DNA from 3 places in the Kitasatospora sp. NPDC058032 genome. Region 1 is predicted to be linked to each of the others. Evidence: riboswitches for the same ligand, from Rfam matches in the RefSeq annotation. Region 1 holds a riboswitch; each other region holds the start of a gene.

Region 1 (9,326 bases):
ACGCGGAGCGGACGACCGACTTCGGCCGCAACGTGGTGGTGGGCAACTACGTCTACTCGCTGCTGCTGGGGATGTCCGTCCCGGACGTCTCCGGCAAGGCGATCGCCAACCTGGAGATCGAGTCGCTGCGGCACGTCGCGCCGACCTTCCACGGCGACACGATCTACGGCGAGACCACCGTGCTCGACAAGTGGCCGTCCAAGTCCAAGGACGACCGGGGCATCGTGTACGTCGAGACCAAGGGCTACAAGCAGGACGGCACGGTCGTCTGCGTCTTCCGCCGCAAGGTGATGGTGCCGACCGCGACGTACATCGAGGCGCGCGGCGGCGAGCAGCCCGGCCGCCCCGTCCCGCTCGACTGAGCCCCCCCCCGAAGGAAAAAGCCCCGGACGGGCCGGCCGCCGTCATCGGCCGTGCCCCGACCCGGTTCACGGGGGCTCCGCGGAAGCCACGCCCGCGGAGCCCCCGCCCCCTCACTCCTCTTCTCTTTTCCCTCAGTCATGACAGGAGCCGCACGATGGGACGCCTCGCGCAGACCGACGGCCTCACCGAGATCCAGCGGGACATCCTCGCCACCGTGCGCGGGTTCGTCGACAAGGAGATCATCCCGGTCGCGACCGAGCTGGAGCACAAGGACGAGTACCCCGCCGCGATCGTCGAGGGCATGAAGCAGCTCGGCCTCTTCGGCCTGACCATCCCCGAGGAGTACGGCGGCCTCGGCGAGTCGCTGCTCACCTACGCCCTGGTGGTGGAGGAGATCGCCCGCGGCTGGATGTCCGTCTCCGGCATCGTCAACACCCACTTCATCGTGGCGCACATGATCAACGCGCACGGCACCCAGGAGCAGAAGGACCACTTCCTGCCGAGGATGGCGACCGGCGAGGTCCGCGGCGCCTTCTCGATGTCCGAGCCGGGCCTGGGCTCCGACGTCGCCGCGATCACCACCAAGGGTGTCAAGGACGGCGAGGACGGGGAGTTCTACGTCCTCAACGGCCAGAAGATGTGGCTGACCAACGGCGGCACCTCCACCCTGGTCGCGGTGCTGTGCCGGACCGACGAGGGCGGCTCCACCCCCTACAGGAACATGACCACCTTCCTGATCGAGAAGACGCCGGGCTTCGGACCGAACCCGACCGTCCCCGGCCTCACCGTGCCCGGCAAGATCGAGAAGATGGGCTACAAGGGCGTCGACACCACCGAGCTGGTCCTCCAGGACGTCCGCGTCCCGGCCGACCGGATCCTCGGCGGCGTCCCCGGCCGCGGTTTCTACCAGATGATGGACGGCGTCGAGGTCGGCCGGGTCAACGTGGCCGCGCGCGGCTGCGGCGTCGCCCGGCGCGCCTTCGAGCTGGGCATCGCCTACGCCCAGCAGCGCACCACCTTCGGCAAGAAGATCGCCGAGCACCAGGCGATCCAGTTCAAGCTCGCCGAGATGGCCACCAAGGTCGAGGCCGCCCACCAGATGATGGTCATGGCCGCCCGCAAGAAGGACGGCGGCGAGCGCAACGACCTGGAGGCCGGCATGGCCAAGTACCTCGCCTCCGAGTACTGCAAGGAGGTCGTCGAGGACGCCTTCCGGATCCACGGCGGCTACGGCTTCTCCAAGGAGTACGAGATCGAGCGGCTCTACCGGGAGGCCCCGATGCTGCTGATCGGTGAAGGTACTGCGGAGATCCAGAAGATGATCGTCGGGCGCCGGCTGCTGGAGGAGTACCGCATCGCGCAGTGACCGACAGGTCACCCGAGCCGCCGGTCGACGGGCGTGCGGGCCCGTCCCGGCAGGACGCCGTGCCCCGACCCGGTCGCCTGGTCCGCCCCGGGTCCGGCACGGCCCACCGGAGCGGCCACAGGGCGTACAGCTGCTGTCACGCGCCCTGCGGCCGCTCCGGCATCCCCTCGCCGTGCTCCGGACGTGCCCCCGGCTGCCCCCGGCGGACGGCTCCGAACGGCCGTACGGGCACGGTTGAGACATGAGTCACCAGCTTCGCCCGGTCCCTTGGGAACCGGAGCGGGGCGAGCTACGGTCGTACAGAAGGGACGCTGCCGCGTCTCCGCCAGGTCACATGACGAGCAGGCGGGTTGCCCACCCACCGTCTGCTCCCGATAGCATCCACCGGGACAGCAGACGTCCCTCTCTTACCCGATCCCGCGGTGGCCCCCGTCCAGCGGCCATGATCCCCCGCGACAAAGGTCTTCGATGCCCATCAGCCCGTCCCCTCACACCTCCGTCACGGACCGCGATGCCCTCGCAGCCACGACGGCCGGTCGGCGACCCCGCGTGACCATCGCGCGCGGAGCCACCCCCTGGTTCGTCCCCACCCTCGCCACGGCCGCCGTGACCACCGCCCTCACCCGGCGCAGTGGCAAGTGGGCCCTGGCGGCGGTACCCGCCTGTGCGCTCGGCGCCGGCATGCTGTGGTTCTTCCGCGACCCCGAGCGTGAGATCGGCACGGGCAGAGTGATCTCCCCCGCCGACGGCGTGGTCCAGAGCATCGACGCGTGGCCGGACGGCCGGACCCGCGTGGCGATCTTCATGAGCCCGCTGAACGTCCACGTCAACCGGGCCCCGCTGCCCGGCACCGTGGCCTCCGTCGAGCACGTGCCCGGTGGCTTCGTGCCCGCGTTCAACAAGGACAGCGACCAGAACGAGCGGGTCGTCTGGCACTTCGACACCGAGCTCGGCGACATCGAGATGGTGCAGATCGCGGGCGCCGTGGCGCGCCGCATCGTGCCGTACGTGGACGCCGGTACCAAGGTCGAGCAGGGCGAGCGGATCGGTCTGATCCGGTTCGGGTCCCGGGTCGACACCTACCTGCCGGCCGGCGTCGAGGTCGGCGTCGAGGTCGGCCAGAAGACCACCGCCGGGGTGACGCGCCTTGACCGTGACTGATCCTGAGACGATCGTCGGCCTGGACGACGAGGAGACGGCCCTGCGCCGCCGCCGCTGGGCCCGCGACCGCGAGCTGCGCCAGCCGCGCTCGCCGCAGCACCTGTCGACCGCCGACTTCCTGACCCTGGGGAACGCCGTCTGCGGCTTCCTGGCGATCTACTCGATCACCACCGGGGTGCTCGTCCCGCACATCACCAACCCGGACGCCGCGCCGGACAAGCACAGCGCCGCCACCGCGGTGACGCTGCTGCTGATCGGCTCGATGTGCGACCTGTTCGACGGGCTGGTGGCGCGCAAGCTGCGCTCCTCCGCGCTCGGGGCCGAGCTCGACAACCTGGCCGACCTGATCAGCTTCGGCATCGCGCCGGCCTACTTCGTCGCGGTCTGGGGCATGGTCTCGCCCGGCTCCAACAGCCGGCTGTCGGCGCTGATCGCGCTGACCGTGCTGCTCGCGGTGGTGCTGCGGCTCGCCCGCTTCTCCGCCGTCAAGATGCGACCCGGGGTGTTCCAGGGCATGCCCTGCCCGATGGGCGCCATGACGGTGATCGCCATCGTGCTGCTCGACCCGCCGTTCCTGCCCGGTCTGCTCGCCATCTTCGGCGCGGCGTACCTGATGGTCAGCCGGATCGAGTACCCGAAGCCGCAGGGCCTGCTGGCCACCGCGACGCTCTGCTGGATCGTGGTCTCGATCGGCTGCCTGGCGGCCTGGGCGACCGGCCTGCCGGGCGGCGACAACCTGATGCACATCGGCGCGTTCGCGCAGATCGCACTCGCCGCGATGGCGCCGCTGCTGGTGATCCGCCGCAAGGTGGGCCAGAAGGTCGGCGACGTCCGGGCCCGCCGCGCGGAGTCGCGGATCGGCTGACGGTCCCCCTCGGGCATGCGCAAGGGCCCGGCTCCCCTCGGGGAGCCGGGCCCTTGCGCGTGTCCGGGACTCGGGGGCGCTACGCGCCGCCGCGGTGGACGCTGAAGGCCGAGCGGCGGGCCGCGCGGGCCACCCCCGGGTCCGGGTGGACGCCGGAGACCGCGGTCAGCACCGAGGCCGCCCGCGGGTGCCCGGACTGCCGGGCCCGGGCGAACAGCCGCACCGGGTCGCCGGCCGAGGCGCCCTCGACGTGGCCGACGAGCAGTTCCGTCTCCCCGTGGTCGAGCACGGCCGCGGCGGTGTCCACCCAGAGCCAGGCGGCGTCCTCCGCGCCCAGCACATCGGCCGGGGAGACCCCCTCGTCCGAGCGCTCGGCCAGCCAGAGCAGCGCGTAGGGGCGCAGCACCGGCTCGTCGACGGCGGCCCGGACGGCCTGCTCGGCGGTCACGCCGGCCACCCGCAGCGCCTCGAAGGCCAGGCCGCGCACCAGGGCGTCCTCACCCTGCGCGGCCTCCAGCAGCTCGGCCACCGCCCGGTCGGCCGGGCGGGCGGCCAGCCAGGCCCGGTACTCGGCGCGGGCCGGGCCCGGCGAGTAGTCGGCGCAGGCGCTCAGCAGCGCCAGCGCGCTCTGCTCGATGTGGCCGGCGGCGGTCTGCGCGACGGTGCAGATCTCCTCCAGCTTGGCCCGCACCGCCCAGTGCCCGAGCGGGGAGAGCTCGGCCGCGTTGTCCCGGCGGACCAGCGCGCCGACGGCGGCCAGGCCGTCCAGCATCCAGTCCAGGACGGCGGCGACGTCGGCCGGCGAGGCCGGGGTGTCGATCTGCGGCTCGCGGCAGGTGCCGCGCACGGCGGAGACGGCGGAGGCCGCGTGCGGGACGGGCGAGAGGCCGAAGGTGCCCTCGCCGCCGCCGACCCGGCGCTCGTCCAGGCCGCGCCGCAGCAGTTCCAGCAGTTCGGCGTCGGCCACCGGGCCGTCCACCAGATGGAGGAAGGAGAGCAGCTGCGGCGCCTGGTCGACGGCCTGCCCGGCGAGCACCGCGAAGACGCCGCGCAGGGCGGCGGGCGGGACCGGGGCGAGCAGCGTCCAGGCGTCGAACAGCGCCGACCAGCCGCGGACCACCGCCTCGTCGTCGTGCTCCCAGGCGTGCAGGCGCCAGCCGGGGCCGGCGCCGCCGTCCCGGGCCTCGACCAGGCCGACCAGCAGGGCCTGGCCCCACGCCTTGGCGGCGGCGCCCACCGTCATGGCGAGCGCGCGGCCGGCGGCGCGGGCGTCGTCGGGGAGCAGTTCGCCGCGCTTGTCGACCTCGTCGAGATCGCCGGCCCAGCGGGCGATCCGGACGGCGTCGACCAGCATGCGGCGGGCCAGCGGAGCGAGTTCGGCGGGGGCGGGGAAGCCCTCCGGAACGGGGACCCGGCCACGGCCGGGTGCGGGGGCGGGGCCTCGTCGGCGGGGTACGCCCGGGGCCCCCGGCCTGGCGCCGGCGGTGCGGTGGGCCGTTCCGGGGAGACGGGTCACCGTCGCACCGGTACCGATCGTCGGCGGGAGCGGGGCATCACGGTCGCGCGGATTCCGAGACGTCACGTCGAGCAGTCTTCCCCTTGTACCGGCCATCTGTCACATCCGGTTGTCCACGGGGGGCGGACGGGGGGCGCGGGGGCTCGACAAGATCGGGCAACAGAGGCCAAACCGGCTGGCTTGATCTATGTGGCGGGTTCATGCCACACGGAACGGGTGCGCCTCGGAATCCACCCGCCAGGGGGGGCGGAAGCGCGTCAGCAGAACGGCGTGAGCCAGCGGCGGAGGGTCTCGGCGTAACGGTCCGGGTCGGTGTTCCACAGCGCGGCGTGGTCGCCGCCGGGGAAGGCCTGGAGGTTGACCACGTCCGGGCGGCGGTGGGCGAGGCGCTCGGCCGCGGCGAACGGGGCCACCGGGTCGTCGGGGCCGTGCAGCACCAGAGTGGGCACCCGCAGGTCGGCACCCTCCGCCAGACGGGCGAAGTCGGCCAGATCCACGCCGGTGCGGCCCTCGGCCGCGAGCGCGCCGAGTTCGGCCGCCGCACCCCGGAAGCCGGCCCGGGCGGCGTCCCGGCGGGCGGTGGCCGGCCAGTCCAGCACCGGCGAGTCCAGGACGAGGCTGCTGATCGAGGGGGCGAGGTCCGAGCGGGCCGCGGTGTGCAGGACCATCGTGGCGCCGAGCGACCAGCCGTAGAGGACGACCCGGCCCGCGCCGGCGTCCAGGGCGGTGCGCACCGCCGCCTCGACGTCCCGCCACTCGGTCTCGCCGAAGTGGCCGAGGCCGTCCGGGGAGGCGGGCGCGCCGGCGTCGCCGCGGTAGGTGACGGCGAGCACGGGCAGGCCCAGGCGTCGCAGCTCGGGCAGGACGGGCAGGGTCTGCGCGCGGTCGGCGCCGGGGCCGTGCACCAGGACCACCCAGGTGCCGCGCTTGCCGTCCAGCCGCCAGGCGGGCATCGCGCCGAGCTCGCCCTCGACGGCGGTCTCGGCGAACGGCAGGCCGAGCGCCTGCCCCGGGTCGCCGAGGTGGACCCGGGGGGTGAAGCGGACCTCGGTGCCGGGGGTGAGGGTGCCGCGGTCGGCGCGCACCAGGCGGCGGGTGACGCCCTGCCCGTCGCGGTGCAGGACCTCCTCGACGACCGCGTGGCCGTCCTCGCCCCACTCGACCGCCCAGCGGCCGGGACGCTCGCTCACGGGGGTGCGGGTGAAGGTGGCCTCGCCGGCGCCGAGACCGCGGACGAGCACCGGGCCGCTGCGGGCGCGGGCCTCCTCGGCCGGGCGGACCATCCGCTCGGACGCCCGGCGGCCGATCACCAGCACGGCGGCCCCGGTGCCGACGGCGGCGGCCGCCACGGTGGCCGCGATTCCCCAACGCATACTCGCTCCCCGGTGCTCGGTGTCTGGCTCGGTGGTCGTGTCTGGCTCGGTGGTCCGGCTCGGCGTCCGGTCCGCTGTCCGGACCGCTGCCCGGACCCACCCCTCAGTCCACCCGCGCGGGCGCAGGGAAGCCAGTAGGACACGGCCGTACGGGTTGTTCCGGGAGGAAAATCACACCGGCATGACGGGGGCGCCCGAGGTGTGACCAACACCCGCCGCGACCTCGGTTGACTCCCGGTTCGGGCCCGTGATGGGATCCTTCAGCCAATACGGAGGCATGCAGAGGAAGCCGGTGCGAGTCCGGCGCGGTCCCGCCACTGTCACCGGGGAGCACGACCGGAACACGCCACGGCGGGCCGTCAGAAGCCGCTGGAAGGCCCGGGGTGTGCGTTCGACCCGGAAGCCAGGAGACTCTCGCCCCCGGTTCGTCGATCCAGGGCGCGGACCCTGAGTGAGGACACGCACGCGATGCTGCGCCCTGCCGTGCGCCCGCTGTGCCGGGCCGCCGTGTTCGGCGCCGGCGCCGTCGCCGGCTTCCTGGCCGACGCCCGCTTCGGCGACCCGCGCCGCGGCCACCCGGTGGCCGGCTTCGGTTCCGCCGCCGGCCGGCTGGAACGCCGGCTCTGGCGCGACCACCGCGCCGCCGGAGCCGCCTTCACCGCCGTCGCCGTGGGCACCGTCGCGGCCGGCGCGCTCGCCGCCGACCGGCTGCTGGCCCACCGTCCGCTCGGCCGGGCCGCCCTCGCCGCCGCCGCGACCTGGACGGTGCTCGGCGGCACCTCGCTGACCCGGGAGGCCCGCACCATCGGCCGTTCGCTGGCGGCCGGCGACCTGACGGCGGCCCGGGAGCGGCTGCCGCACCTGTGCGGGCGCGACCCGAGCGCACTGGACGAGCCGCAGCTGGCCCGCGCGGTCGTCGAGTCGGTGGCCGAGAACACCGCCGACGCCGTGGTCAACGCCCTGGTCTGGGGCGGTCTCGCGGGCACCCCGGGCCTGCTGGCGTTCCGCGCGGTGAACACCCTGGACGCGATGGTCGGTCACCGCTCGCCCCGCTACGCCCGGTTCGGCTGGGCCTCGGCGCGGCTGGACGACGTGGCCGGCTGGCCCGGCGCGCGGCTGACCGCTCTGCTGGCGGTGGCCGCCGCCCCCGAACCGCGCACCGCCTGGCGGGTCTGGCGGCGCGACGGCTCGGCGCACCCCAGCCCGAACGCCGGCCAGGCCGAGTCGGCCTTCGCCGGCGCGGTGGGCGTACGCCTCGGCGGCACGCTCCGGTACGGCGAGAGGGTCGAGCACCGTCCCGTGCTGGGCCGGGAGCTGCGCCCCGTCGGGGTGGACGACATCGAGCGGGCCTGCGTGCTCTCCCGACGGGTGGGCGCACTGGCCCTGGGTACGACGGTCGCCGGGCACCTGCTGCTCCGGGCGGCCCTGGACGGGATGCGGAGGGGCAGGGCATGAGCAAGGCACTGCTGGTCGCCGGGACGACCTCGGACGCCGGCAAGAGCGTGGTCACCGCGGGCATCTGCCGCTGGCTGGCCCGGCAGGGAGTCGCGGTCGCGCCGTTCAAGGCGCAGAACATGTCGCTGAACTCCTTCGTCACCGCGGACGGCGCCGAGATCGGCCGCGCGCAGGCGATGCAGGCCCAGGCGGCCCGGGTCGAGCCGGAGGCGGCGATGAACCCGGTGCTGCTCAAGCCCGGCGCCGACGGCCGCAGCCAGGTGGTCCTGCTGGGCCGCCCGGTCGCCGAGGTCGGCGCGCTGGACTACCGCGAGCGCAAGCCGGTGCTGCTGGAGCGCGCCCTGGAGTGCCTGGCGGACCTGCGCGCCCGCTTCGACGTGGTGGTCTGCGAGGGCGCGGGCTCGCCCGCCGAGATCAACCTGCGCGACCGCGACATCGCCAACATGGGCCTGGCCACCGCCGCCGGGCTGCCGGTCGTCGTGGTCGGCGACATCGACCGCGGCGGCGTGTTCGCCGCGATGTACGGGACGCTGGCGCTGCTGTCGGCGGAGGACCAGCGGCACGTGGCGGGCTGGTTCGTCAACAAGTTCCGCGGCGACGCGCGGCTGCTCGCCCCCGGGCTGGAGATGCTGCGCGAGCTGACCGGCCGTCCGGTGCTCGGCACCCTGCCGATGCTGCCGGACCTGTGGCTGGACGCCGAGGACTCGCTCGACCTGTCCACCGTCGTCGACCGGACCGCCGCGCGCGGCCCGCTCGGCGCGGACGTGCTGCGGGTGGCCGTGCTGCGCTTCCCCCGGCTGTCCAACTTCACCGACCTGGACGCGCTCGCCCAGGAGCCCGGCGTACTGGTCCGCTGGGCCACCCGGCCGGAGGAGCTGGCCGACGCCGACCTCGTCGTGCTGCCCGGCACCCGGTCCACCGTCGCCGACCTCGGCTGGCTGCGCGAGCGCGGCCTCGAACCGGTGCTCAAGGCGCGGGCGGCGGCCGGGCGGCCGCTGATCGGCGTCTGCGGCGGCTACCAGATGCTGGCGCGCTCGATCGTGGACGAGGTCGAGTCGAAGGCGGGCGCGGTGGACGGCCTCGGGCTGCTGCCGACGCGGGTGCGGTTCGGCGCGGAGAAGGTGCTCGGCCGGCCGGTCGGCGAGGCGTACGGGGAGCGGGTCGAGGGCTACGAGATCCACCACGGCGTCGTCGCGGTGGACGGCGGCGAGCCGTTCATCTCCGATG
Region 2 (9,326 bases), on a different contig from region 1:
AGGCGGCGAGCACCATCTCCAGCGGGTAGCCGGAGCGGCGGTCGCCCAGACCCAGCGCCAGCAGGCGTTCCCGTCGGGCGGCCCGCATCGGGCCCAGGTCGTGCAGCGGGGCGCCGGTGCGCGCCCGCAGCCGGCGGGCCAGCACGGTGTTGGCGAGCCGCGCGTGCGCGGGCCAGGCGTTCATGGTCACCGGCCGACGGCGGCCGAGGACCAGGTCCGCCTGGCCCTCGGTCACCGGGGTGGTGACCCGGGGCAGTTGGGCGGGATCGAGCGAGCCGTCGCAGTCGAGGAAGCAGACCAGCTCGGCGGTGGCGGCGAGGAGTCCGGCATGACAGGCGGCGCCGAATCCGCGCCGGAACTCCTCGACCACGGTCGCTCCCAGCGATCGGGCGACTTCTGCCGAGCCGTCCTGCGAACCGTTGTCCACGACGATCGCCCGCCAGCCCGGAGGGACGCGCCCGAGCACCCAGGGCAGCGCCTCGGCCTCGTCGAGGCAGGGCAGGATGACGTCGACACCGGACGAACGAGGGGTAACGGAGGTCACGCCGCCCACGCTAAGGGTGTGCCGGCCCGGGATGGTGGTGCCGCTTCCTCGCGGAAGCCGAACGTCCCGCCGACGGCCCACCCGGGCGCCGTCGTGGCCACCCGGGCGTGACCGCGTGGGCAGCGTGACGGACGGTTGCTGCCCGGGGATCGCCCTGCCGCCCGCCGGAGCCGGCCTCAGACCCGCAGCGGTGCGGCGGCGAAGTCCGTCATGCCCTGGTCGAACGGCACACGAGGCAGCCAGTCCAGCTCGGCGCGCAGCCGGTTCGAGTCGGCGGTGACGTGCCGCACGTCGCCGAGCCGGTACTCGCCCGTCACCGTCGGCGCCGGACCGCCGTAGGCCGAAGCCAGCGTGGCCGCCATCTCACCGACGGTGCGCACCTCGCCGCTGCCCACGTTGTACGCCCGGACGCTGCCCGGCGGCCGGTCACCCACGGCCGCGAGCGCCGCGAGGTTCGCGGCGGCGACGTCGTCGACGTGGACGAAGTCCCGGCGCTGGCCGCCGTCCTCGAAGACCCGGGGCGCCTCGCCCCGGGCGAGGGCCGACCGGAAGAGCGACGCCACCCCCGCGTACGGGGTGTCGCGCGGCATCCCGGGGCCGTACACGTTGTGGTAACGCAGCGTCAGCAGGGTTCCTCCGCAGACACGTGCCCAGGCAGCGCAGAGGTGTTCCTGCGCGAGCTTGGTCACCGCGTAGACGCTGCGCGGATCGGCCGGTGCGCTCTCCGCGACCAGGCCCGGCCGCAGGGGGGCACCGCAGACCGGGCAGGGCGGCTCGAACCGTCCGGCGTCCAGATCGGCGGGCCGCCGCGGCCCCGGTGCCACCTCGCCGTGCTTCGCACAGTGGTAGCGCCCTTCCCCGTAGACCACCATGGATCCGGCCAGGACCAGCCGCCGGACGCCGGTCCGCACCATCGCGGCCAGCACCACCGCCGTACCGAGGTCGTTGCAGCCGACGTACTTCGGTGCGTCCTGGAGGTCCAGTCCCAGGCCGACCATCGCCGCCTGGTGACAGACCGCGTCCACCCCGGCGAGCGCCTCCTCGACGGTCGCCGCGTCCCGGACGTCACCGCGCCGGAAGTCGGCACCCGCGGGCAGCGCGGGCGCCCTCCCGGTCGGATGGACCGCGGGCAGCAGGGCGTCCAGGACACGCACTCGGTGTCCGGCCGCGACCAGGGCTCGTACCACGGTGGCGCCGATGAAGCCGGCGCCGCCGGTGACCAGGATTCTCATGCCGCCGACGCTAGCGGCCGATCGGATCCGCGGCCCGGTGACACGGGACGGTGTCACTGATCGGCAGGACGCGGGTAGCGCCCGGCCCCGTGACGGCGGCCGGTGCTCGACAGCACGGCGGGGACGGGTGGAGCGGGGCGGTTCTCGTCCTGCTCGCCGGCCGCGACCGCCGGCGCGTCACCGACGCCGAGGCCATCGCCCGCCTCGCCGACGAACTCGGTCAGCGGCACGGCGGCGTCGGCATCGTCGTCGTCAGCTCCACCGCGCACTGGCGGTCCCCGATCGTGTGAGCCCCTCCGCGTCGCCGTCTGCCTGGCTGCGCAGGTCGGCGCGGGTGGATCGCGGTGAGCCGGTCATGGAGTTCGCCCCGATCCTGGTGATCGCGATCAGCTGTGGTGGTCCGCCTGCTCCTTCTTGTGGCGGGGGAGCCGGTGGGACTCCACCGGTCGGCCGTCGGCGAGGTGTTCGGTGACGATGCGGCCGGCGGCGGCCGGGTCGATCCTCCCGTACCAGATGTCGTCCGGCTGGACGCTGACGACGGGGGCCTGGTTGCAGGGGAACTGGCACCCCGTCTGGGTGACGAGCACGTCGTCGTCGCCGAGGCCCTGCTCGGTCAGCTTCTGTACCAGGGCGCGTAGCCCCTCCTCCGCGCCCTTGGCCGTGCAACGCGGGCCGCGGCACACCAGGACCTGGTGCCGGTGACCGGGGACGTCCTCCCAGGCCGCGGAGGTGAGGCCGGGCTCATCGCCGGTGATGGCCTTCGTCGCCGCGGCCACGGTGGCGACCGCGTCCGGCGAGTCGGCGAGGCGGGTCGCGACGAGGAGTTCGGGGCGGTGGCCCGCGCGTTCGCGCCACCAGTACGCGGCGATCCGCCGCAGCCAGGACTGGGCGGGGCCGGACGCCGCGAGGCGGACGCCGATCACGACCACGGTCTCGGCGCCCGCGTCGGCCAGCCTGGTCAGCTCGGCCGACAGGGAGGGGTCCGCCTGCTGCAGGAACGCGATCGAGGCCCGGTGCGAGGCGGCCGTGCGGAGGAGTTCGTCACGGCGCACGGCCTCCCCGGCCGACATGCCGACCAGGAGCACGGCGCTGCGGCGGGCGGGGGCGCCCGGGACCGGGGAGGTCATGGTGCTGTCCTTTCGTGGAGCAGTCCGTTCCACCGGATGTGCGGTCGGTCGTGCCGGGGGTGTCGTTCCACGGTGGCGTCGACGCCGTAGACGTCCGCGATCATCGACGAGGTGAGCACGTCGGAGCCGGGCCCGTGGGCGACCAGCCGGCCGTCGAGCAGGACGGCGACCTCGTCGCAGTAGGCGGCGGCGAGTTCGAGGTCGTGCAGCGCGGCCACCGTGGTGATGCCCAGCCCGCGCACGGTGCCGAGGAAGGCGAGTTGGTGGCGCAGGTCGAGGTGGTTGGTGGGCTCGTCGAGCAGGAGCACCCCGGGCTCCTGCACCAGCGCCCGCGCGAGCTGGACCCGCTGGCGCTCGCCGCCCGACAGCGTCGGCCAGGACCGGTCGAGCAGGTGGCCGACGTCGGCCGCCGCGACGGCACCGGCGAACACCGCCCGCTCGTGGGCGTCGGCGGCGGCGTCCGCCGGCACGGGCCAGCGGCCGCGGTGCGGGGTGCGTCCGAGGTCGATGACCTGACGGGCCGACAGCGACAGCCGGGTGTCCGCCTGCTGCTCCATGAAGGCCACCTGGCGTGCTCGCCGGCGGGCCGTGAGCGCGTGGAGGTCCTCGCCGTCCAGGAGGACCCGTCCCGCGCTCGGCCGGGTCAGTCCGGCGACCGCGCGCAGCAAGGTGGTCTTCCCGGCGCCGTTGGGTCCGAGCAGGCCGGTGACCCGGCCGGGGGCGAACGCGAGCGAGACCTCGTCGAGCAGCGTGGCTCCGCCGATGCGCACACGAAGTCCCTCCGCGCGCAGCCCGGCGGGCGTCGCCGTCACTGACCGCTCCCGTCGGCCCGCCCCTGGCGCCACAGCAGCCAGGCGAAGAAGGGCGCTCCGAGCCCGGCCGTGATGACGCCGACGGGGATCTCCCGGTCGGGGAGGACCGAGCGCGCCACGATGTCGCTGCCCACCAGGAGGGACGCGCCCACCAGCGCCGACACGGGCAGCAGGAGGGCGTGGCGCGGGCCGCAGACGAGCCGGACCACGTGCGGTACGACCAGGCCGAGGAAGCCGATGACGCCGGTGTTGGCGACCAGGCACGCGGTCACCAGCGCGGCGGTGGCGACGAGGAGCCAGCGGGTGCGCTCGACGTGGACGCCGAGGGAGCGGGCGGCGGTCTCGCCGAAGGCGAAGGCGTCCAGGTCGCGGGCCGAGGAGGCCAGGACCGTGACACCGGCCAGCGCGACCGCGGTCAGGAAGACGGCGGTGGGCCACCGCACGCCGGCGACCGAGCCCAGCGTCCACTCCATGACACCGCGCGCCGCGTTGCGGTCCCCGAGGACCAGCACGACGAACGAGGTGTAGGCCCCGCACATCTGTCCCACGGCGATGCCGGCGAGCACGGTCCGGGTGGTCGGCAGCGACCGGGTGCGCGCGCCGGCCAGTGCCAGCACGACGACGGCGGCGATCAGGGCACCGGCGAAGGCCGCCGTCGCCACCGCGCCGGTGCCCACGGCGCCGGACACGCCGACGCCGAGCACGATCACGGTGACCGCGCCGGCGGCGGCTCCGTCCGAGATCCCGAGCAGGAAGGGATCGGCCAGGTCGTTGCCGGTCAGCGTCTGCAACACCGCGCCGCAGACCGCGAGGCCGGCGCCGGTGGCGGCCGCTCCCAGGACCCGGGGCAGCCGCAGCTGCCAGACGATCCGGTCGTCGAGCAGCGTCACCTGCGGGTCTCCCAGCCCGAGGCGGCGCACCACGACATCGATCACCGTCCGGACCGGCTCGTGGTGCGAGCCCACGGCCAGGCCGAGGAGCACGGTGGTCAGCAGCAGGGCCGCGGCGACGGCCAGGGCCGCCGCCGCGCGGCCCGGACCGGCGGGCCGCACGGCGGGGCGGGCTGCCGTGGTCATGAACCCGGGCGCAGCTCGGCCAGCCCCTCGGACACCCGGGCGGCGCCGTCGGCGAGCCGCACGCCGGGGGTCGACTCCGAGAACGGCACCACCACGAAGGCCTTGCGCTGCACGGCGGTGAGCCTGCTCAGCACCGGGTCGTTCTCCAGGTAGTCGATCTTGGACTGGGCCGTGTCCGAGTCGGCGTCCGCGAGCACGATGGCGTCCGGGTCCGCGGCGACGACCTTCTCCCAGCTCACGTTCTGCCAGCTGCCGGGCAGGTCCCCGAAGACGTTGCGGGCGCCCACGGCGTCGAGCACGAGCTGAGGTCCGCCGTGGCCGGCGCCGACGTAGGGCGTCTTGGTGTCGGAGTCGAACCAGAGGATCTTCAGGTCCTTGCCCGCGGCCGCCGCCGTGAACCGGGCCAGCTGCTGCTCCTGCTGGCGCTGGATCGCGGTGGCCCGCTCCGCGACGCCGAAGACCTTGGCGACGTCGTTCAGTTCGCCCCACATCGCCTGCCAGGTCGTCGGCGGCACCTGGCTCTTGTCCGAGCAGCCGAACGGGGACAGGTACGACGGGATGCCCTGGCCGCGCAGCTCCTCCCGGGTGCCCGCGACCTTGTCGGTGAACGCGCTGGAGTAGGAGGCGTACAGGAAGCCGGGACGGGCCGCGAGGAGCTTCTCCTTGGTCGGATAGCCCTTGGAGAGCACCGGAACGGAGTCGTAGGCCGCCTTCCACTTCTCCGGGACGGCGTCGTCGAGATAGGCGGTGCCGGCCATGCGGGACTGCAGGCCGAGGGCCAGGGCCACCTCGGTGGCACCCTGGTTGAGCGTCACCAGCCGGTCGGGCGGAGCGCCGACCGTCACGGTGGTCCCGCAGTTGTCCACGCTGACCGGCTCGGCACTTCCGGTCGTCGCACTGGACGCGACGGGCGCGGGGGCGCCCGCGCAGGCGCTGAGCACGCCGGTGAACAGGACGGCCGCGACCGTCCGGCCGACACGCGTCGGGCCTGCGGGGCGTGCGGAACGCATGGATCGGAACGGGCGCGGCAGAGCGCTGGGCACGTGTTCTCCAAAACCCTCGTGGAACATGTCGCGCCGTGGCCGGTCTCCTGGCTTCCGCATCGACACACCGCAGCCGACCTTCCCGGGCGGCTCTTCCAGCCCGCCCAGTGGTCCTGACCGCTGGCGGAGCCGGTCAGCGAGGGCCGCGATACTCCGCGGCAACAGTGGCGAGGGCCGCACCGGACTCAGACCGGTTTCCCGAACACCATGGCGATTGCAAGGTATCAGGCGTGGTCAGGTCGGTGCCGACCGGCACCTGGCGCGACTGCCGCCCTTCCTCGGTCGGTGGCGACCGGCGACGTCCCAGGACTGTGGGGAGTACGCCAACTTCGGCCCTATGGTAAAGAGATGACCTCATTCCGCGACAGGGAACGCCGCATGATGGGAGAGATCGACGATCTGGCGGCGGCGAAGCTTCCGCTCGAACAGTTCTTCCGGCAGCTCCTCACCGTCCTCGGGCCCGCTCTCGGATCCGAAGCGGGCTGCCTGCACGGGGCCGATCCGGTCACCGGCTTCCTGACCTCCACCGTTGCCGAGGGCCTGCAGCCGACCGCCTTCGAGCACGCCATCCGGTTGGAGATGTGGTCCGACGACACCACCCGGTTCGTCGACATCCGGGCCGCCGGACGCGTCGTGGAGACCGTCCACCGCGCCACCGGTGGCCGCCCCGAACGCAGCGTGCGCTACCGGGAGCTGCTCGCCGAGTTCGGACTGGGCGACGAGCTGCGGATGAACTTCGACGTCGGCGGCGGACGGTGGGGAGCCGCCGCCTTGATGCGCGAGGCCGGTTCGGCGCCCTTCGGCGCGCGCGAGCAGAGACTGGCCGAACGGGCCGCCCGGGCGGTGGCCGCCGCCCTTCGCGACTATGCGCTGCCCGCCGCGGGCGGCCCTGACGGACAGGACGTCCGAGCGGACCCGCAGGACGGACCGTACTGGCTCGGGGTCGCCGTCATCGGCCCCACCGGTCAGCTCACTTCCGCGGACTCCGGGGCCCGGCAGCTGTTCGAGGAACTCTCCGAGCCGCAGTACCGCCCCGCCGGAGTGCCGACCGCGCTGGTCTACCTCTCGGAGCGGGCCCGCACCCACGTGCCCTCCGCGAACGCGGGCGCCCACGCCTGGGCCCGGCTGCGCCGTCCCAGCGGCCAGTGGCTCGCGGTCCGCGCCTCGCTGCTCGACCGGAGCCCGCGGGGCAGCGTCGCCCTGGTCGCCCAACCCGCGAGCCCGGTCGACGTCATCCCGCTGTCCCTGCTGGCACACCGGTTCTCCCCCCGCGAGCAGGAGGTGGTGCTCCAGGCAGTACGGGGCCTGAGCACCAGGGACATAGCCCACCGGCTCTTCCTGAGCCCGGCCACCGTCCAGGACCACCTGAAGTCGGCCTTCACCAAGACCGGCGTCCGCAGCCGCCGCGAACTCGTCGCGCTCCTCGCGGCCCCGTACACCGCCGGACTCGGCCGTCCCCCGGCCTGACGCCCCCACCCGGCCGGTCCCGCCCCGGAACCCGGCACGCGCCCGGACAGCACGCGGGCCCCAGGTCACTGACCTGGGGCTTGGTCGTTGAGCGGTCCGCAACGGGTCGTCCTCCTACCACAGGGAAGAGGCGTCGCGCCCCCTGCAAACCTGGGATGCCACCGGTCGCCGCCGGATGGGAGGGTCTGTCCCGGCGCCGCCCCTGCGACGGGGTCCGCCCCCGTACCCATGACACCTTCCCGGCAGAGGAGTTCCTGCCCCGTGCCACGCGCCCCTCACCCCGGAGTCCCCGCCGGCCGACGAGACCCCCGCCCTGCCTCCCGTACCGCCGAGGAACCCCGAACGCCGGACGGCCCGGCCACCCGAGGGTGACCGGGCCGCTCGTACGGGAGCCCTCACGCCGTGCCCCGAGGGCTCCGGACCGGCACCGGCACCGGCACCGTAGGCGGTACCGCCGGGCGGACTGCCCACTGCCCCGCCCGGCCGTCACCACCGCGCCGCCGTCAGTTCCAGGGGTTGGCCTGCTGGTCGTTGATGGCGGTCCAGAAGCGGGCGTTGGGGCTGATGTTGCCGTACGCCCAGAAGCTCCACCCGCCGACGTACTCCAGGTTCGGGCCGTAGCGGCCGTCGTGGAACTCGGCCTGGCGCCAGCCGATGCCGAAGGACGCCTGGCAGACGCTGTTCGCGGCGGCCTGGCTGTTCAGTCGCGAGCCCTTCACCGGCTGGCTGAGCGCGACGGTGCCGCCGGACCAGCCGCTGTAGAAGCCGATGCTGATGCCGTCCGGCGCCGGGCTGTCGTCCACGTTGATGCAGAGGACCGGCAGCGAGACGGACGGCAGGGTGTCGCCGTTGTACGGGTCGCTCGGCGTCGAGTGCTGGGGGCCGCCGACCTGGACGGTCCCGTCCGGGCCCGTCGCGAGCACCTGCCAGGTCATCCCCTTGTGGGTGGCCGGCCCGGCGGCCTGCGCGGTGCTCGCCGAGAGGGGCACGAGGGCCAGGCCGAGTGCGACGGCCAGGGCCGCGCCCTGCTTCATGCGCTTCATCCAACTGCTCCTTGAGTGTGGGGGAGCCGGCCCAGCGGGGCCGGTGAGAGAAGACTCCCAACCGGATGCACAAAGTCGACACGAGTCCGTCATGAAATGGTCACAAGCCTCGAAGGTGTCCGGGTCGCCTCGACGTCGGCCAACCACGGGAGGGACACATGGAGTTCAAGATCCTGGGGCCACTGGAAGTGTGGGCCGACGACGGTCGGCGGACCCGGACGGAAGGCGCCAAGCAGGAGCGGATGCTCGGCACCCTGCTGCTGAACGCCGGGGCCGTCGTCCCGGTGGCCCGCCTGGTCGACGCGGTCTGGGACGACGAACCGCCCGCCACGGCCCACCGCCAGGTGCGGAACCTCGCCGGGCTGCTGCGGCGCAAGCTCGCCGCCGCGCACGACGGGTCGCCGGTGCTGCTCACCGACGGCCCCGGCTACCGGATCGCACCGGACGGCCACCCGGTGGACGCCCTGACCTTCGCCCACCGGGTGTCGGTGGCGCGCCGGCTGGCCGAGCGCGGCGAACCCGCCGCAGCCGTCCAGGAGTTCCGGTCGGCGCTCGGCCTGTGGCGCGGCCCGGTGCTGGACGGGCTGTCCGGCAGCCTGCTGGCCGCCGGCTCGGTGGCACTGAACGAACTGCGGCTCACCGCCTGGGAGAACTGCCTGGACCTGGAGGCCGAACTCGGCCGGCACCGGCAGACCGTCCCGGAGCTGACCGCGCTGGTCGCCGAACACCCGCTCCGGGACCGCTTCGTGACACAGCTCGTCCGGGCCCTGCACCGGGCGGGCCGACAGGCCGACGGGCTCGCCGCCTACCGCCGGTTCGCGCGACAGCTGGCCGACGAACTCGGCCTCGACCCCGGGCCGGAACTCCAGGTGCTGCACCAGGAGTTGCTGAAGGGCGGGCCCGCCCCGGCGGTGCGCTCGCCCGGGACCCGGCCGCAGGTGCCCAGGCCCGCCCAACTGCCGCCCGCGCTGGCCACCTTCGT
Region 3 (9,326 bases), on a different contig from region 1:
CCAGTGGGGCGACTACAGCAACGCCTTCGGCCAGTCGCTCGCCCTGATCGCCTTGCACCGCACCCCCGGTGGCGCCCCGGCCGCCGCCGTCGACTTCCTGGCCGGCAGCCAGTGCGCGGACGGTGGCTTCCCGGTCTCCTTCGGCCAGGCCGCCTGCACGAGCGACACGGACGCCACCGCCCTCGCCGTCCAGGCGCTCGCCGCCACCGGCCGCGCGGCCAAGGCGGCCGCCGGGCTCGGCTGGCTGACCGCCCACCAGAACGCCGACGGCGGCTTCTCGGCCGCCGGGTCCACCACGTCCAACGCCAACTCCACCGGTCTCGCGACCCAGGCGCTGCTCTCCAACGCCCGCTTCGGCGCCGGTCTCAAGGGCTGGAGCCGCCTGGTCAAGTTCCAGCAGCGCTGCGACGCCGACCCGGCCGTGCGCGGCGCGGTCGCCTACGACGCCTCCGGCTTCAACCCCGGCAACGCGGCCCGGGCGACCGGCCAGGCCGTCCTCGGCCTGGCCGGCACCCCGCTGGCCACCCTCTCCGCCGCCGGTGCGCGCCAGGACGCGCCCACCCTGGCCTGCCCCGCGCCCGCCACCCCCTGACCGCCCGCGACCGCACGAGGAGAGACCTGATGACCGAGCACCTGACCCGCCGCACCCTCGGCTCGCTCGCCGCCGTCGCAGCGCTGACCGTGAGCCTCCTCGGCGCCGGCGCCGTGCACGCCCCCGAGGCCCGGGCTGCCGCCTGCACCGGCACCACCGGCGTCACCGTCGTGGTCGACTTCACCGCCGTCGGCGGCGGCATCCAGACCGGCTGCGCGCCCGGCGACCCGGCCAGCGGACTCGCCGCGCTCACCGGCGCCGGATTCTCGTACACCTTCCACCCGCGCTACCCCGGCTTCGTCTGCACCATCAACGCCCTGCCGACGACCTGCACCAACCCCACCGGCAGCGCGTACTGGTCGTACTGGCACGCCCAGCACGGCGGACCCTGGTCATACAGCAGCCTCGGCGCCGCCAGCTACAACCCGGCCCCCGGCGATGTCGAGGGCTGGGCCTTCGGCGCGGGTGCACAGCCGGGCATCACCGCCCCCTGACACCCGTTCGCACAGCCGGTGCCCCGGTCCTCCGCGACGGAGACCGGGGCACCGGCGGTTCCAGGGGTGGTCAGGCCGTCCGGTGCGGCCGGTCCCGGATCAGCTGCCGAAGCGCAGCGAGACGGTGTCGCCCACGTGGACGATGGTGGCCCGGGTGGCGGCGGTGGCGGTGGCGCCGTCCAGGCTGACCTTCCAGGTGGAGGAGCCGCTGTTGGCGGTGCCGTTGAGCGCGGTGATCGTCCCGCCGCCGGTGGCGGGGGTGACGGCGGTGACGCAACCGCCCGGGGTGGCGGTGGCGGCCGCGTCGAGGACGTCGCCGAGCGTCGCGGTCGTGCCGGTCGGGTTGACGGTGACGGCGCAGACCTTGAGCGCGCCGGTGCCGTCGTCGACGACCAGGGCGAGCCTGGCGGCCGTCCCGGCGGTGAAGCTCGTGGTGGCGGACCAGGTCGGCTCGCCGGCGGTGGCCGGTGCGGGCGGGGCGGCGGTGAAGCCGGCGCCGGCGACGGCGCGCAGGCCGTCGACGGAGGCGTAGGGGGAGGGGGTGGTGTCGGTGGGCTGGTACTTGAAGCCGCCGCCGGGCTTGAACTGCTGGGAGATCAGGAAGTCGATCGGGGTCTTGCCGGTGCCGCTGGTGAAGTCGGCGCCCTGGGGGTTGATGCCGCAGGCGTTCAGGCCGGAGACGGCCCAGCCGTTGGAGTCGGTGTTGACGCCCCACATGGCGTTGAACGCCCCGGAAGCCAGCAGCTTGCCCTTGAAGAAGTTCTTGGCGGCGACGACCGCCGGGTCGGTGTTGGGGACGCCGCCGACGCACAGGGAAGCCATCGCGGCCCCGGTCATGTCGATGTCGCTGCCCGTACCGAGCTCGGTGGGGTCACCGGCGGCCTTGGTGTAGTTCCAGCCACCGTCCGTGTGCTGGTTGGCCCGCACGGCCGTGACGGAGGCGTCCAACAGGGACTGCGGGATGCGCTGGGCACCGCTCTGGGTCCTGGCGCCGCCGAGGGCGAGGAGACCGAACACGGTGCCGTTGAAGTTGGCGGACGGGCCCCAGTAACCGGGTTCGGCGGTCTGCCAGTACGAGACCGCGTCGGCGATCAGGTTACGGCCCGGGCCGACGCGGGCCGGGTCGATGCCGGCGGCGTAGGCGTTCAGGGTGCCCCGCTGGTAGTCGGTGGCGACCGGCGAGGTGCCCGGCCAGCCGGCGGCCGCGAGCTGGTTGCGGTAGACGAGGCGGGCGTTCTTGGTGATGTCGCCGCCGGGAGTCACGTCGGCCGCCGCCGTGCCGGCCGCGGCCAGCGCGCTGAAGGCCCACTCGTTGGAGAGCCCGCCACCGGTGACGTAGCTGCCGTCGGCGGCCTGGAGGGACTTCAGGTAGGTGACGCCGGTGCTCTTGGAGGTGGCTATCTGGGCCGGGGTGGCGGTCGCGTGGGCCGGAACGGCCGACAACAGCAGCGCCCCGGCCGCCAGTGACACGGTCACGGCGGAGGTGAGGCGGGAGGAGGTGGTGCGGGGCGTCGTGAGGAAGGTCACGGAACGGCTCCTTGGGGTGGCGGGCGCCGACCCGGCCCCGACCCCGGCGCTCCCGAGGAGCGCGACGGCCGGAGCGGCCGCCGCCCGGATCGCGTGGGCAGGCTTTCGCCGTGGTTCTCGGCCGGGCGGGCATTCGGGCTCGGGGTGCCGTAGGACACCACCCCACACCGCTGCGCGTCAGCCCCGGATTCGCACCGGGTTCCCCCGCTCGGCCACCGCGGACGCTACCGCACCATCGGACGGTCGACGAGGTGGGGAAGGCGACATGACGCACCGTTGACTCCCGATCCGCAGACGTGGTCTGATGAACCGGTTTTTCATCCTCGGTATCAGGGGAAGCCGGTCCGATTCCGGCGCTGACCCGCAACCGTAGATCCGCCCCAGCGGCGGATGAGCCGGAATGCCTGCACCGAGGCCTTGTCACAGAAGTGCTTGCGTCGTCGTGGACTGCGACGCGGTCGGGGCGGTTCCTCATGGGGGGAGCCGTCGGCTGCGCCGTGCGGACCCGATGACCGATCGGGGAGTCGCCAGTGAGGGCCAGGAACAGCCGTACGAGCCGCGGATTCAGAGGGCTCACGTCCCTTCTCGCCACCGGTGCCGTCGCGGTTGCCGCGGGCGGCACTCTTCTGCTGGCCCACCCCGGCCGGGCCGCCGCCGACCCGATCGAGGAATGCACGGCCACCGCCGGCGCGATCGTCGCCGTCGACTTCGGTCACTGGGGCGGCGGAGTCGTGCGGGGCTGCGACGCCCGTCCCACGACCGGGATGAACCTGCTGCACAACGCGGGCTTCAGCACCGCCGGTACCGAGCACGACGGACCGGCCTTCATCTGCCGGCTCGGCAACGGGGGCTTCAACGGCGGTACCCAGTACCCGACACCCGCCGAGGAGCCCTGCACCAACACCCCGCAGGCGACGGCCTATTGGTCGTACTGGATCGCCGAGCCCGGTCAGGACACCTGGTCCTACAGCCGGTTCGGCGCTGCCACCCAGAAGCCCAAGCCCGGCGAGGTCGAGGCCTGGGTGTACGGCGGCACCGACATCGGCGGTACCAGCGGGAAGCCGACCTTCACCCCGGACTCTATTCGCGCCAAGAATGGTGGACCGTCGCCCACCGCGACGCCGACCGCCTTCCCGAGCCCGACCGCCCCGACGTCCTCCGAGGGCGACCCGAAGGCCGCGGCGTCCTGGCTGGCCGGGCAGCTGGTCGACGGCGAGTACATGGGCAACTGGGCCTTCGAGGGCCCCGACTTCCCCCGGACCTCCCTCACCGCGATCGCCCTGGCGGCTGCCGGCACCCAGGACCCGGCTCTGCGCAAGATCGTCGCCTACCTCGCGGCGCACGCCGACGCCTTCCTGTACCCGGACGGACCCGCCGGGAAGCCCGACGCCAAGGCCGCCGCCCTGCTGGCGCTGGTCGCCGAGAGCACCGAGGGCGATCCCCGGGACTTCGGCGGCCGCGACCTGATCGCCGCCCTCACCGACCACGTGTGCACCGGGCAGGGCGAGAACGGGAAGTGCACGGCCGCCGGGGACTTCCACGGCGCCGCGTCCTCCTGGGCGCAGGCATGGGCCGTGATCGCCCTGCGAGGTGCCGGCGTCACGCCGCCTCCCCAGTCACTCGCCCGCTTCACCGTCCTCCAGTGCGCCGACGGCGGGACCGCCGGTTCGATGATCGTGGCCGGGGGCTACTGCGAGTCGGACCCGGTGGCCACCGGCCTCACCGTCCTCGCGCTCCGTGGCACGGTCGGGGGCGAAGCCGTCGCGCAGAAGGCATCGGACTGGCTCGCGGCGAGCCAGCAGGCCGACGGCTCCTACCTCCCCTACGTCGGTGCCGCCGGGGACACCGTGAGCACCGCTGCTGCGGCCCAGGTCCTGCGGGCCACCGGCCAAGGGGCCAAGGAGACGGCCGCCAAGGCATGGGTGAGCGCCCGGCAGAACGAGGACGGCGGCTTCGGCCCCGACGAGTCGACCACCGAGTCCGGTCCGGCCTCCACCGAACAGGCCATTCTGGCCCTGACCGGCACCGACCCGACCACCGTCCGCCACAACCCGAACGGCGCCACCACCGCGCCGACCACGCCCACCGGCCGGACTCCCGACCTGACCAAGGGCAGCGCGTACCTCACCGCCCCGGCGAACCTGATCGGCGGCCACTACTACGAGGGCTTCCCGGACTTCGCGGACTTCGGCCTCACCATCGACGGAGCCTTCGCGCTCGCCGCCACCGGTACGGACGACCCGGCCCTGCGCCGAATCGTGGACTTCCTCGACCAGCAGGGCAAGGACGGCGCCGAGCGCACCGTCAATGACTGGACCGCGATCGGCACCGAGTTCGCCGGAGGCGGCTCCATCGCCAAGGAGGCGCTGCTCGCCGAGGCCGTCGGCCGCGACCCGCGCGCCTTCGGCGGACACGACCTGATCGCCGCCCTCGCCGCGGCCGTCTGCGCCAAGGCCGACGCGGCCACCGGCTGCGCCGGCCCCGGCAACTACACCTATGCCACCTCGGTGTTCTCCCAGGCGCTCGGCATCATGGCGCAACTGCGCGCCGGCGACTCCGCCAACGCCGACTCCGCGGTCGCCTACCTGAAGAGCCTCCAGCACGCCGACGGCTCCTGGCCGAGCCTGATCCCCGCCACTGGGGACTCCGACGTGGACAGCACCGCGATGGCGGCCATGGCGCTCGCGCTCGTCCCCGGCACCGAGGCCGCCCAGGCGGTCGACAGGGGCGTTTCCTGGCTGGCGGGCCGGCAGCTGCCGGACGGGGGCTTCCCCGGCGCGGCCGGCAACTCCACCAACTCGGCCGCGCTCGCCGTCCAGGGCATGAGTCTGCGCCAGTCCGCGTACGCCCCCCGGATCGCGAAGGCGCTCGACTTCCTCGCCGGACAGCAGAACGGCGACGGCGGCTTCAACGTCGCCTCCGAGGGCCAGCGGGGCTCGGACGTGCGGGCCTCCGCCCAGGCGGTGGGAGGCGCCACCGGGATCTCCTTCGGCACCCTGCGCCGGGACCTCGGCGGTTCCCCCACCTCCACCCCGACCTCCACCACCACCGCGACGCCGACCGGTTCTCCGACCCCCACGGCGACCTCGACCCCGACCGCGAGCGGCAGCCCTTCGGCTTCCCCGACAGCCACCGCCTCCCCGGCACCGACCGGAACGTTCGCCGACGCCACCACCCCCGGGGACGTCCCCACCAGCGCTCCGGTCCCGGATGACGGAGGTGGCGGAGGTGGCGCAGGACGCGGCGGCGCGCCGATCGATGCCACGCGGGCCGGGACGGACACCGGAAGCCTGGCACGCACCGGAGCCGAGACGCTGGGTCTGGCGACCGCCGCGGCCCTGCTGGCCGCCGTCGGAGCGGGCGCGGTCCTGATCGCCCGCCGCCGCGCGGGATCGACCCCGGGGCGTCACCGGTGACCCGGCGGCTCGGCCGGCTGTTCGGAGCCGCCGGCGTGACGCTCGCCCTCGCGTCCGGCGGGCTCGGCACGGCCGCGACCCCGGCGACTGCGGCGCCACTGCCCATCGAGCAGTGCACCACCAGCTCCGGTGTGGTGCTCGCCGTGGACTTCGGCAAGTGGGGCGGGCCGCTGCTGCGCTCCTGCGGCACGACCCCCACCACCGGCTACGCGCTGCTCAACCAGGGCGGCTGGAAGACCACCGGCACCGGGCACGACGGTCCGGCGTTCATCTGCCGGATCGGCTACAGCGGGTTCCAGGGCGGCAAGCAGTTCCCCGCCCCGGACCAGGAGAAGTGCGTCCTGACGCCCCCGGCCACGGCCTACTGGTCGTACTGGCACGCGGACCCGGGCCAGAACGAGTGGTCGTACAGCCAACTGGGCGCGATGAGCTACCAGCCGAAGCCGGGCAGTGTCGACCTGTGGATCTTCGGGGGGACGAACATCGAGGGCACGGAGGGGCGGCCCACCTTCTCGCCGGACACCGTGCGCGCCCACAACACGGTGCCCGGCGGTGGAACGGCCACCACCCCCGCCCAGCCCTCGCCATCGACCGACCCCGGAAGCGGCAGCACCGGCGGTTCCACCAGCGGTTCCAGCGGGGGCAGCACCGGTGGCTCCACCGGCGGTGCGGCGGCCGGCGGTGGTACCTCGTCCGGCGTGAGCGGCTCGTCCGGCAGTGGCAACCCGTCCGGCGGTGGCAACTCGTCCGGTGGCACCGGATCCACCGGAGGCACCGGTTCCACCGGCGGCTCGACGTCCTCCGGCGGTGGCACCGGACCGGGCGGATCCTCCGGCGGCGGCAGCGCAAGCGGTGGAGGTACGGCGCCGAAGCGGCCGACCGCGGCCCCGAGCGCCACCTCCGGCGCCGCTCCTCCCCGGCCGACGACCCCGCCGGCCGAGGTGCCGACCGCAGTGGTGCCGCTACCGGAGACCATGGAGCCCCCGGCCCCGAGCGGCGAGAGCACCGAGCCGCCCGCTCCGGCGCCGTCGGAGACGCCTGCGGCCGTCGAGACCGCTCCCGCGCAGGAGTCCCCGACCGAGACACCGGCCCCGTCGGCGTCCGTGAACGCCGCAGGTCCGCTCGTGGTGGACGCGGCCCCGGCGGCCGAGGCTCCGCACGATGCCGGGTCGATGGTCCCCGCCGTGGTCGGCGGTGCCCTCCTGGTGCTCCTGGGGCTGGTCACCTTCGGCGTCGCGCGCCGACGCCGCCGGGCCGAGTGACCGGGTGACCATGCCCGGCACACACGACATCGGCCTCCCCCGACCCGCCTCCGGGCGCACCGGGGGAGGCCGGCGCAGCCCGCGCGACCTTCACCCCCTGGCCTGGTGGACCTGGGCCCTGGCCCTGGCGACCGCCGCGAGCCGCACCACCAACCCGCTGCTGCTCCTACTCGTCCTCGCCGTCCTCGGCTACGTCGTCACCGCCCGCCGCACGGAGGCTCCGTGGGCCCGGGGCTTCAAGTACTACCTGGCGCTGGCGCTCACGGTGGTGGCGATCCGGGTGGTGTTCCGCTGCGTCTTCGCCACCGGCATCACCCCGCACGACCACCTGCTCTTCTCGCTGCCCCACATTCCGACCCCCGCCTGGTACGCGGGCATCCGGATCGGCGGCCCGGTCTCCCTGGAGGCCACCCTCTCGGCGGCCTTCGACGGACTGCGCCTCGCCTGCCTGATCTGCTGCATCGGCGCCGCCAACACCCTGGCCAACCCCAAACGCACCCTTCGTGTTCTGCCCGGCGCGCTCTACGAGCTCGGCGTCGCCGTGACGGTCTCGCTCAGCGTCGCCCCGCAACTCGTGCAGAGCGTCCAACGGGTCGCGCGGGCGCGGCGGTTGCGGGCGGGCCGGGCCAAGGGCGTGCGCGCGCTGCGCAGCATCGTCGTCCCGGTCCTGGAGGACGCCCTGGAACGCTCGCTGCACCTGGCCGCCGCGATGGACTCGCGCGGCTACGGACGCTCGGGAACCGCCACCCGCCGCTCCCGCCGGACCACCGGAGCCCTGATGCTGCTCGGCATGTGCGGCCTGTGCGCCGGGGTGTACGGGCTGTTGGACGGAACCGCTCCGGCCGCGCTCGGACTGCCCGCCTTCGTGGCGGGTGCCGGGCTGTGCGTGGCCGGGCTGCTGCTCGGGGGACGGCGGGTACGGCGCACCACCTACCGCCCGGACCGCTGGCGTGCCGCCGAGTTCGGGGTCGCCGGCTGCGGTGTGGCCGCCGCCGTCCTGCTGTTCGCCACGGTCGGCTACGACGTGACCGATCTCAACCCCTCCCTCTATCCGCTGAGCTGGCCGACGCTGCCGCTCGTGCCGGTGCTCGCCCTGCTGCTGGCCGGCGCCGCCGGCGTGATCGCACCGCCACCCGGCCGCCCGCCGGTGCCCGGCGCCGTGCCCCGTCCGCGTGCCGGGACGGCCGCGCCCGCCCGCACCGACAGCACCGACCGCTCGTCCACCGAGGTGACCAAGTGATCCGTTTCGACCAGGTCGGCGTGGTGTACGACGGTGCGACCGCTCCGGTCCTGCGCGACGTCGACCTGCGCGTCCCCGAGGGCGAACTCTGCCTGGTGGTAGGCCGCACCGGCGTCGGCAAGTCCACCCTGCTCGGCGCCGTCAACGGCCTGGTCCCGCACTTCACCGGCGGCACGCTGCGCGGCCGGGTGACCGTCGACGGCCGGGACACCGCGCACCATCCGCCGCGCGAACTGGCCGACGTGGTGGGTGTGGTCGGGCAGGACCCGTTGGCCGGCTTCGTCACCGACACGGTGGAGGAGGAACTCGCGTATGTCATGGAGCAGTTGGCGGTCCCGCCGGAGGTGATGCGCAAGCGCGTCGAGGAGACCCTCGACTTGCTGGGCTTGGTCGACCTGCGGCACCGCGCGCTTCACGAGCTCTCCGGCGGCCAGCAACAGCGGGTCGCCATCGGCTCCGTACTCACCGCACACCCCCGGGTCCTGGTCCTGGACGAGCCGACCTCCGCGCTCGACCCGACGGCCGCAGAGGAGGTGCTCGCCGCGATCACCCGCCTGGTCCACGACCTCGGCGTCACCGTGCTGCTCGCCGAACACCGTCTGGAGCGTGTCGTCCAGTACGCCGACCGGGTCGCCTACCTGCCCGGTGACGGCACCCTCGTGCACGGCCCGCCCGCCGAGGTCTTCCGGGGCACGACGGTCGCGCCGCCCGTCGTCGACCTCGGCCGCCTGGCCGGCTGGCAGCCGCTGCCGCTCTCCGTCCGCGACGCCCGCCGCGCCGCCGCGCCGCTGCGCG

The links. Region 1 has a riboswitch for cobalamin ahead of ACFVUH_RS27640 (cobalamin biosynthesis protein). Riboswitches for the same ligand answer to the same signal wherever they lie in the genome.
Region 2: another riboswitch for cobalamin. It lies ahead of ACFVUH_RS13500 (ABC transporter substrate-binding protein); the one in region 1 lies ahead of ACFVUH_RS27640 (cobalamin biosynthesis protein).
Region 3: another riboswitch for cobalamin. It lies ahead of ACFVUH_RS31980 (prenyltransferase/squalene oxidase repeat-containing protein); the one in region 1 lies ahead of ACFVUH_RS27640 (cobalamin biosynthesis protein).

The regions. Positions count from the first base shown of each region.
Region 1 is NZ_JBHVRK010000020.1:76,178-85,503, reverse strand. Features, by position in the region: gene ACFVUH_RS27670 (MaoC family dehydratase) at 1-362, shown strand, start outside; gene ACFVUH_RS27665 (acyl-CoA dehydrogenase family protein) at 518-1,729, shown strand; gene ACFVUH_RS27660 (phosphatidylserine decarboxylase) at 2,198-2,890, shown strand; gene ACFVUH_RS27655 (CDP-alcohol phosphatidyltransferase family protein) at 2,877-3,755, shown strand; gene ACFVUH_RS27650 (hypothetical protein) at 3,835-5,367, opposite strand; gene ACFVUH_RS27645 (alpha/beta hydrolase family protein) at 5,529-6,644, opposite strand; cobalamin riboswitch at 6,867-7,079, shown strand; gene ACFVUH_RS27640 (cobalamin biosynthesis protein) at 7,113-8,099, shown strand; gene ACFVUH_RS27635 (cobyric acid synthase) at 8,096-9,326, shown strand, end outside.
Region 2 is NZ_JBHVRK010000006.1:364,179-373,504, forward strand. Features, by position in the region: partial or broken gene ACFVUH_RS13470 (glycosyltransferase family 2 protein) at 1-544, opposite strand, end outside; gene ACFVUH_RS13475 (NAD-dependent epimerase/dehydratase family protein) at 721-1,776, opposite strand; gene ACFVUH_RS13480 (hypothetical protein) at 1,866-2,066, shown strand; gene ACFVUH_RS13485 (ferredoxin) at 2,163-2,903, opposite strand; gene ACFVUH_RS13490 (ABC transporter ATP-binding protein) at 2,900-3,715, opposite strand; gene ACFVUH_RS13495 (FecCD family ABC transporter permease) at 3,712-4,791, opposite strand; gene ACFVUH_RS13500 (ABC transporter substrate-binding protein) at 4,788-5,801, opposite strand; cobalamin riboswitch at 5,854-6,059, opposite strand; gene ACFVUH_RS13505 (LuxR C-terminal-related transcriptional regulator) at 6,183-7,301, shown strand; gene ACFVUH_RS13510 (hypothetical protein) at 7,805-8,344, opposite strand; gene ACFVUH_RS13515 (BTAD domain-containing putative transcriptional regulator) at 8,503-9,326, shown strand, end outside.
Region 3 is NZ_JBHVRK010000029.1:60,933-70,258, reverse strand. Features, by position in the region: gene ACFVUH_RS31995 (prenyltransferase/squalene oxidase repeat-containing protein) at 1-592, shown strand, start outside; gene ACFVUH_RS31990 (flagellar hook-length control protein FliK) at 622-1,086, shown strand; gene ACFVUH_RS31985 (hypothetical protein) at 1,186-2,613, opposite strand; cobalamin riboswitch at 2,741-2,818, opposite strand; cobalamin riboswitch at 2,901-3,040, shown strand; gene ACFVUH_RS31980 (prenyltransferase/squalene oxidase repeat-containing protein) at 3,144-6,029, shown strand; gene ACFVUH_RS31975 (hypothetical protein) at 6,065-7,291, shown strand; gene ACFVUH_RS31970 (CbiQ family ECF transporter T component) at 7,302-8,531, shown strand; gene ACFVUH_RS31965 (ABC transporter ATP-binding protein) at 8,528-9,326, shown strand, end outside.